3 regions of the Psychrobacter sp. JB193 genome follow, and region 1 is predicted to be linked to each of the others. Evidence: predicted binding sites of a transcription regulator. Region 1 holds the regulator's gene; each other region holds the start of a gene.
The links. The regulator PhoB, encoded in region 1, activates phosphate uptake and scavenging genes when phosphate is short. The targets are predictions, from matches to a motif close to TGTCATNAANCTGTCATAA.
Positions count from the first base shown of each region.

Region 2: the regulator PhoB is predicted to act here: its motif matches at 1,796-1,814, upstream of CIK80_RS10755 (porin).
Region 3: the regulator PhoB is predicted to act here: its motif matches at 1,432-1,450, upstream of pstS (phosphate ABC transporter substrate-binding protein PstS).

Region 1 covers NZ_NRGY01000002.1:269,442-272,733, forward strand. Annotated here, with positions in the region: gene asd (archaetidylserine decarboxylase) at 71-904, opposite strand; gene dtd (D-aminoacyl-tRNA deacylase) at 1,017-1,472, shown strand; gene phoB (phosphate regulon transcriptional regulator PhoB) at 1,598-2,302, shown strand; gene phoR (phosphate regulon sensor histidine kinase PhoR) at 2,405-3,292, shown strand, end outside.
Region 2 covers NZ_NRGY01000002.1:687,368-690,659, reverse strand. Annotated here, with positions in the region: gene CIK80_RS10760 (CTP synthase) at 1-401, opposite strand, end outside; gene CIK80_RS10755 (porin) at 597-1,658, opposite strand; gene CIK80_RS10750 (malate synthase G) at 2,201-3,292, opposite strand, start outside.
Region 3 covers NZ_NRGY01000001.1:1,581,236-1,584,527, reverse strand. Annotated here, with positions in the region: gene thiC (phosphomethylpyrimidine synthase ThiC) at 1-888, opposite strand, end outside; TPP riboswitch at 1,124-1,268, opposite strand; gene pstS (phosphate ABC transporter substrate-binding protein PstS) at 1,523-2,701, shown strand; gene pstC (phosphate ABC transporter permease subunit PstC) at 2,919-3,292, shown strand, end outside.

The DNA of each region.
Region 1 (3,292 bases):
CAAAAAGCCCAATGAAACGTCGTTATTGACGCCTCATTGGGCTTTTATTTTTTATTATGACAGAGATAAATTACGAATTGGTGACACCCAATAACTGTCCCATTTTTACAAAACTATCGGCTTGCATCGTACTCTCCCAGTCAGCGTTTGCTGCTTTTGGTAGTATGACAATCGCCGTCGACCCTAGGTAAAAACGCCCAAGCTCATCGCCTTTTTCGAAGCGCATGTCATGATTGGCCTCTTGTACATCATCAGTACGGACAATTTTGCCCGTCGCTACGGTTTCGATACCAGCGACAATCATAGCACCTACCATCACCACTGCCGCTTTGCCGTACTGAGTATCAAACATGCAAACCAAACGCTCATTACGCGCAAACAAGTCAGGGACATTAGCCGCAGTGATATTGTTCACCGAAAATAAGGTACCGGGCACGTAGCGAGTTTTGGTCAATGTACCAGCAAATGGCATATGGACACGGTGATAGTTGCTGGGCGCTAAATACACAGTGGCAAAACTACCATCAGCAAAATAACGACCATCTTCACTATCAGCAAGCAGTTGCCCAACGTCATAATGACGACCTTTTGCTTGCAGCATTTTATGGTCATTAATCTGTCCTAACTGCGAGATAACTCCATCAGCGGGACTTACAATACCGTTAGCTGTGGTGTCGATAGGACGAGCGTCTTCCTTTAGCTCACGCGTAAAAAAATCATTGAAGCTTTCATAGGCATTGAGGCTTTGGCGCTCATACTCATCTAAGCTGACATTATATGCTTTTGCAAAGCTACGAATAAAAGTGCGTTTGACATAAGGATGGCGACTGGCGGCCAAACGTCCAGCAACTTTACTTAGCTTCTGTTGTGGGACAAGCTGTTGTAAGGTGGTGAATAAATTCATAATAGGGCTACCAAAATAAAGTGTGGTGTAATAAATAATAGGCAAGTAAATAGCCATATTTTATCATGGACAGCGTATGATTGTATGGCCATAATCTGTAAGGAGTTAGGGAGTGAAAGCACTTATACAGCGAGTACGCAGCGCGAGTGTCGTGGTTGAAGGGTCTAATATCGGTGCCATCGAGCATGGACTTTTGGCTTATATTGGCTTAGGACACGATGATAACCTACAAACCGCGCAGCGCATGATTGATAAAATCCTGACGTATCGTATTTTTGAGAATAACGACGAACCTGCCAAGGTCGGTAAACTGGATAAAAATGTCGAGCAAGTGAATGGCGGATTGTTATTGGTATCGCAGTTTACCTTAATGGCCACAACCGACAAAGGTCGCAGGCCTGATTTTGGTGGGGCGATGGCACCTGAGGCAGCACAAGCCCTGTTTGCTCAATTGATTGAGTATGCAAAGAGTCAGCATCCTATCATTGCTACTGGGCAGTTTGGTGCTAACATGCAAGTTGAAAGCATCAATGATGGCCCATTAAACTTCATATTAGAAGTCCGGTAGTTTATGTCATACTGAATAATAACTGTCATCAAGCTGTCACAATTAATCCGTTTAATAGATAAAAGCTGGCGAATATGTATCGCCTTTTACGTGCTAAACCTTGTACTTAACACTGAGAATGCTGTATGTATAACGAGCAAATTTTGATTGTTGAAGATGAACCTGCGATTCGTGAAATGGTGGTCATGACGCTAGAGATGGCTGGGTTTGATAGTCTACAAGCCGCCGATGTGTCAGAAGCGCATCAACAAGTCGTGGATCATAGACCAGCGCTGATTCTACTAGACTGGATGTTGCCAGGCGATAAGAGTGGCGTGGATTTTTGTCGTATGTTAAAAAACGATGATCTGCTCTCTGAAATACCCGTCATTATGCTGACGGCAAAGAGCGAAGAAGACAGCAAAGTTCATGGTCTTGATGCTGGTGCTGACGATTATATGACCAAGCCTTTTTCGACGCGCGAACTTATCTCTAGAATCAAGGCGGTGCTGCGGCGTAGTAATGCGCTCAGCAGTGATAAATCTATCGAAGTCGGCAAGCTCAGTTTAGACCCAAGAAGTCAACGTGTGACAGTAGCGGGTAAAGTGGTTGAATTGGGCCCTACTGAATATCGGTTATTGGCATTTTTTATGAGTCATCCAGAGCGTGCTTATACGCGCACACAGCTACTAGATCAAGTATGGGGCGGCAACGTCTATATCGAGGACAGAACCATCGATGTCCATATTAAACGTCTGCGTACCATATTAAGACCTTACGGCTGTGATACGTTGATACAGACCGTTCGCGGTACAGGCTATCGATTTTCTAATATCATGGCGCCGATATAGCTTAGCCTAGTTATATAACTTAGCCTAATTAGAAGTCTCATGGCAGTCACAACCTAAGATGACACAGCAAAAAAGTAGTAGGGATGATGAATGAGCACAATAATGACAAAAAATAATCAACAGAGTCCATCAGAATCAGTTTCTCACCAACACGCCTCGGATCAATTGACAAAAATCAGAAGCGCCTTACTGGCTTTACGAGATGCTGTGATTTTGCTCAACCAAGATGACAATGTGGAGTGGTGGAATCAGTCGGCACAAGATTTATTGTCACTACAAGTAGGCGATGCAGGCAAAAGTATTTTTGATTTCATTCGAGTACCTGAGTTTCGTCAGTACTATCAAGCGACCACTACGGCTCTCAGTGAGGGTGTACACATAGAATCTTGGCAAGATCCTAAACGCTACCTGAAATGTGAACTCACGCCTTTTGGTGACCAAAAATTACTGATTATCTATGATGTGACACGCTTGCAGCATTTAGAAGAAATGCGTCGTGACTTTGTGGCAAATGTCTCGCACGAATTACGTACTCCACTAACTGTAATGATGGGCTATTTAGAGAATTTCTCAGATCAGCCAGACATGCCGCCGCATTGGCGACGCGGGTTTGAGCTTATGAGTCAGCAAACGGCGCGTATGAATAGAATTGTGAATGATTTATTGTTGTTGTCTCGAATTGAAATCGAAGAAACTCACGAGCTCAACTATATTGATATGACCAAACTACTGACCCATGTGTATGACGATGCGCAAGCATACAACCAAGCATACGGGCATATCATCCATTTGCAGATAGACACTTATGATGGGTTATATGGTTCTGAGATGTACCTAAACAGCGCCTTATCTAACCTTGTGATCAATGCCATTAAGTACACACCCAAGGGTGGTAATATAACCATTAGCTGGACAAAAACCTCAGAAGGCTGCCGATTTGCCGTGGAAGACAATGGTATTGGTATTGCAGCAGAGCACATCGCACGTCTA
Region 2 (3,292 bases), 420 kb from region 1:
TAACCTTCACCACTGGCTAAGATTTTATTTTTAATCTCATCGGTGATGTGAGGGATAACTTGTACCGTACCACCAAGATATTCGCCACGACGCTCTTTATTGAGAACATTTTGGTAGATACGACCACTGGTGAAGTTGTTGCTCTTACTCATTTTTGAATGACGTAAAAAGCGCTCGTAATAACCCAAATCTAAATCCGTCTCTGCACCATCTTCGGTGACAAATACTTCGCCATGCTGAAACGGGCTCATCGTACCTGGATCAACGTTGATATACGGATCCATCTTGGTCATTGTGACGGTCACGCCACGTGCTTCTAAGACCGCTGCAAGAGAGGCTGCGGTGATACCTTTTCCTAGTGAGGACACTACCCCACCGGTCACAAATATAAACTTGGTCATAGTATTCTGTCGGTAATTGGTAAAGAAGGATTTTACTAAAAATACGTCATAAAATATAGGGCAAAACACAAACTCTTTAAAACTCTTCGTTTTCAACCCGTCGCTATTATAACGTATTCACTATTGGAAACAGGCATAACAAAAAAAAACTCACCCCGAAGGATGAGTTTTTATAAGCAGATTCTAATGGTTAGATTAGAATTTGTATTCTAGACCAGTACCAACGACAACTACTTCAGCATCGCCTCTAGTAACTACCATACCACTGTCTGTGTTAAGTGTCTTAAGATCATCAGCACTGTTTATACCAGCATAGGCATGCGCAATGATGTTGTCTTTAAAGAAGTACTGACCACCAACAACGATCTGATCTGAATCTGCACCATCCCAACCATTCAAGTTGTTAGTTTTGTTGTACTGTGTATAGATATTTGCTGGACGAGCAAAGTTAGTTAAGCCCATGATAGCGCTAAGAACCAAACCTTTTTCCTTTGTAGTATCACGATCATAATCATAATCAGCTACTTGATACAGAGCACCAACTGTTACAGGCGCTGCGATGTATTTACCTAGATCAACAGTAGCAGTACCACGGATGATATCACCATTGATGTTTTGATCTTTGTCATACGCTACACCAGCAGTGAAGCCTGTGCCTTGATCAAACATAGCAGCAACGCCAAAGCCAGAATTATTATTGAAGTCGTCATCATCAGAGTTGTACATTGCAAACATTTGCAATGGTAGACCATCATACTTAGGCGCAGTCCAAAGAACTGAACTATTGATACGGCTACTATCTGCCATGTTTAACGCTTCAACAACATCGTCTTCCATTTCGTTAGTGCCTAGGTTATCCCAGTAGCCTTGGTTAACAATAACGTTGTTAATTTTGTCTAAGCTAGATTGGTTTTTACCAACACGGAACTCACCAAATTGCTTGTTGTTGATACCTAGATATGTATCACGATTAGAAAACGTTGCATTATCACCATCGATGCTTGTGCCATACTCTAACTGATAGATAACGTCAGTGTTAGCAGTCATGGCTTCAGAACCTTTGAAACCCAAACGTGAAGAATGAGAGTTGATTTCTACTGTATCTTCATCAAAATCATCTCCACCAACAACACGTGAATCAAAGTCAGCGTTCACATAGTCAGCAGCTAAGAATGCTTTACCATAGACAGTCGGAGCTGCATTGGCTGCAGATACAGATAGGGCAGCAACTGCTGTAGCTAAAAGTAGTTTTTTCATGGGGTATCTCCACTTTACAATTTTAGTAATAAGCGAGCTATTATTAGCTGGTGCTCACAATGGTATCGTCACAAATCCTCAAAGATATAATGTGTAACTGGCTACCGAGATTAGTCAGAAACAAGTGTGGCGAAGTTCTATTACAGTAAGATGAAAAAAACCATGACTTACATAACTGGGATTAAAAAAGTAACTGCCATGTAAACTTAGGTCTTTATCGGTCTGTTGCGTAACATCCGTTACCAAACTCATACTTCGAGTACAAGCATAACAACTTTGACATAATTTGCAACATATTTTTTCGCTTTTTAAACTTATCAATTTATCATCGTAAAATTATCACTCAATAATCAAAGCGCCAAAAAAAATCCCTATCCAGTCAACTAGATAAGGATTCTATTGATTAATATTATTACTAATAAATTGAAACCACCTTAACGAATATACCTTACCATCGTAAATAATGCGCTATTTATCTACGAATAAATAGCGCTAACAAAAACGATATATTTTATTATTAGGCGCAATAAAGGGAAATAAGCTTAGCAGTTTGCCTTCAAATCGAGACGAGCTTGATGCAATAGTGGCTCAGTGTAACCACTAGGTTGCGCGCGTCCTTTAAATATCAAATCACAAGCGGCCTTAAAAGCATAAGAGCCATCAAAATTGTCTGCCATTGGTTGATACTCGCTGTCGGTTGCATTTTGCTCATCAACGACTTTGGCCATGCGCTTCATCGTCTCCATCACCTGCTGCTCGCTCACCACGCCATGATGCAACCAGTTGGCAATATGCTGACTTGAGATGCGCAGAGTCGCTCTGTCTTCCATTAGCCCCACATCATCGATATCGGGTACTTTAGAGCATCCAACCCCTTGATTGACCCAGCGTACAACGTAACCCAAAATCCCTTGCGCATTGTTTTCCAATTCTTGCTGTTTTTGCTCTTCTGTCCAATTGGTGTCTTTTGCCAATGGAATGGTCAAGATATCATCCAAACTTGCACGCTCACGCGACTTTAGGCGATCCTGTACGTCAGCAACATTTACTTGGTGATAATGGATACTATGCAAGGTTGCCCCTGTGGGTGATGGTACCCAAGCCGTCGTAGCGCCCGATTGAGGATGCGCCATTTTGGTCTCCATCATCTCTTTCATCTCGTCAGGCTTTGCCCACATTCCTTTACCAATCTGAGCATGCCCCTGTAGACCTGTCTCTAAACCAATGTCGACGTTCCATTGCTCGTAGGCTGGTTGCCAAGCTTGTGATTTCATCTCCCCTTTTGGCACAAATGGACCTGCATTCATACTGGTATGCATCTCATCACCAGTACGGTCTAAAAAGCCTGTATTAATAAAGATTACACGCTCTTTCGCTTGGCGAATGGCCTCTTTTAGATTGACCGTCATGCGGCGCTCTTCATCCATAATTCCAATTTTAAGACTGTGACGTTTTAAGCCTAATAAATCCTCTGAGGCATTAAAAAAATCATTGGCCATTTTGACTTCTTCTGGACCATGCATTTTTGGTTTAACGATATACATAGAACCCTTACGTGAATTCGATAACTCGTTTCTACCGTTAAGATCATTGAGTGACAATAGTGGAGTAACCAAGCCATCCATCAGACCTTC
Region 3 (3,292 bases), on a different contig from region 1:
TGTCATCTTTGATACTTCTTCGTCGATTGAGGAGCCAAGCGCTGAGTTGCCAATATTGGCATTGATTTTTACCAAAAAATTGCGCCCGATAATCATCGGCTCGGACTCAGGGTGATTGATGTTGTTTGGGATAATAGCGCGTCCTGCTGCCACTTCACTGCGCACAAATTCAGGTGTGATGATTTTGGGTGTATTGGCCCCAAAATTTTCCCCTTCATGTTGGCGTGTATCCGTCAGCTCGTGTTGCTTCTGCGTTTCGCGAATGGCGATGTATTCCATCTCAGGGGTGATGATGCCGCGGCGCGCGTAATACATTTGCGTGACATTGCCTGACAAGCCGTTGCCTGTTTTGGCACGGCGCGGCTTATCAATATGAGCAAATCTTAAGTTGGCGGTACTAATATCACGTGCGCGCGCTTGTCCGTATGAGCTGGATAAACTGTTGAGCTGTTCGGTATCGCCGCGCTCTGCAATCCAGTGTTCGCGCAGTTTTGGTAAGCCACGTGTGAGGTCAATATCGACATTGGGGTCGGTATAAACGCCGGAGGTGTCATAGACATAAAATGGTGGGTTTTTTTCCCAATTCGCCTCATCCGTGCCTTGAATAGGGGTTGGATCAAGAGAAATTTCGCGCATCGGTACTTGAATATCAGGACGCGAGCCTTCGATATAGACTTTACGAGAGGCGGGGAGAATGCGATGAAGGTCACGGGCGTCTTCTTCAAAACGCGCATCACTTGCCGTACGGTGAGCAGGGGTTTTTAGCGCCTCAGATTTTTTATCGGATTTGCTGCTGGTCTCATCTATAGTTGTCGGCTTAACAAGCGCGTCACTATTTGGAGTATGGATTTGAGGGTTTGTCGTTGTCTGAATATTTGAAGGTTTCATATGCTGTCCTAGCGTGTTGGTTTTTGAATAAAATCAACACCGCCAGTAGCTGCGGGGTAAAGCCATGTGATACGAACAAATACAATCAAAAAGCAAACGTACACCCGGAACGAGACGTAGTGAGTCACTAAAAGGTTGATGGACACAAATTATTAGCGCCATACATCGGCAAAAAACCGCTGTTAAACATTGGCAATAATAAAAAGGCATTTCTGCGCGCCCTTTGTACATATAGAACATAGGCTTAAGACTTCCCTGCGTCGGTACTAACCGCATCAGGTTCGGCGGGTGATCTCTCAGCGAATGTATAAAGGCAATTGTTTTAGTAAAGCAAGTTTAATAAAACAGGCCAATATGACACCGCACCCCGAGTCTGTCAGTGTTGTAAATCAACTTCATACTAGCAAAATTCTGTTCTAACGGCTAATGGTATTTGGAGAAAACCTTGGGCTCGAAAAACCATTGCCTTATGTACTGAGCTTATAAAGGCAGATAGAAGGGAACAATGCGCTGTTATGGCCCAAACTAAAAGATTAAAGTCATTGTCATTAAACTGTCATAAAAACTTGTCACTATAGCTCGCATGTCACAAACAATGTTTTTTTGTATCGTTGTCAAACTTTAGGAGTCTTACATGCGTTATTCGTTATTAGCAGTGGCCGTCAGCTGTACCTTAGTACTTACGGCGTGTAACAAATCGACCGATACGACAGAGCCGGCTGCTGATACTAGCAGTAGCGCTGCCGCAACGACTGAAACAACTGGCAATGCAACCACTAGCACAGCATCTGCTGCTACTTCAGGGTTCAAGTCTGCTGAAAACATTGCCATGAACATCACTGGCGCAGGTGCTTCTTTCCCGCAGCCTATCTATGCCAAATGGTCTGCTGACTACAATGCTGATACTGGTGGTCAGGTCAACTACCAATCAATCGGTTCTTCTGGTGGTATCAAACAAATTCAGTCAAAAACAGTCGATTTTGGTGCCTCTGATGCGCCAATGACGCCTGAAGAGCTTGAAGAGTCTGGTCTTATCCAGTTCCCAACCGTTATTGGCGGCGTTGTACCAATTGTCAACATCGATGGTGTTGAGCCAGGCGCGCTAAAATTGGATGGTCAGACATTGGCTGATATTTATCTAGGCAAAATCAGCAAATGGAATGACCCAGCTATTGTAGCCATGAACCCAGATTTGACCCTACCTGATGCGGCCATTACTACTGTTTTCCGTTCAGACGGGTCAGGTACGACTTTTAACTTCACAGATTATCTCGCCAAAGTGTCACCGGATTGGAACGATACCGTTGGTGTTGATAAAACGGTTAAATGGCCAACCTCTGCGACAGGTGCTGGTGGTAAAGGTAACGAAGGCGTTTCAAGTTACGTTAACCGTATGAAAAACTCTATCGGCTACGTTGAGTATGCTTACGCTAAGCAAAACAACATGTCACATACAGCTCTTAAAAATGCTGCCGGTAACTTTGTACAGCCTTCTGCAGAAACGTTTGCAGCGGCAGGTGACATCGATTGGTCAAAGCAAGAAGGCTTTTATAAAGTCATCACCAATTCTGAGACCGCTCAAGCATGGCCAATCGCTGCCGCTACCTTCATCTTGGTACACAAGCAACCAGAGAATCCTCAGCAAGTGGCTGGTGTGTTGAACTTCTTTGATTGGGCATATACCCAAGGCGATGATGATGCCATGGCGTTAGATTACGTTCCTTTCTCTGATACTGCTGTCGCACTATTCAAAGAAAAATGGAATGAAGTGAAAGGTAGTGATGGACAGCCTGTTTATAAGCCTGCTCAGTAATTGACCTACTTTAGAGACTGTTTCATCAATCTCTAAACGCCCTCTCAAACCACTATTCTCCGGTAGCGGTTTGAGAGGTTTTATCACAGTGAGTTTAAGAACGATGTTGGTGGGTTTTCTTTATAGACAGTCCTCACCTATGTTTAAGTTTACTGTGATAAAACCTGCGTAACCTTTCTAACATTTTGACTTGATCCTATTTAACGCTGAGACACTTATGAATGACTTAAGGTCCCAATTGGCCAAACAAAAACGTTACGATACGCTGTTTGTCAATGCAACCAAGGCTTTTGCCATACTGGTACTCCTCTCTTTAGGCGGCATTTTGGTCTCCTTAATTGTCGGCGCATGGCCGAGCATTCAAGAGTTTGGACTTGGTTTTTATACCAGCAATAATTGGGACACGGTTGCCAATGAGTATGGGGCATTAGCACCCATTTACGGCACCTTAGTGACGTCATTTGTGGCGATTATGATTGCCGTACCAGTCAGTTTTGGTATTGCGATATTTTTGACTGAAATGTGTCCAAAGTTCTTAAAAAAGCCTTTGGGTATCGCGATTGAGCTTTTGGCCGGTATTCCTTCTATCAT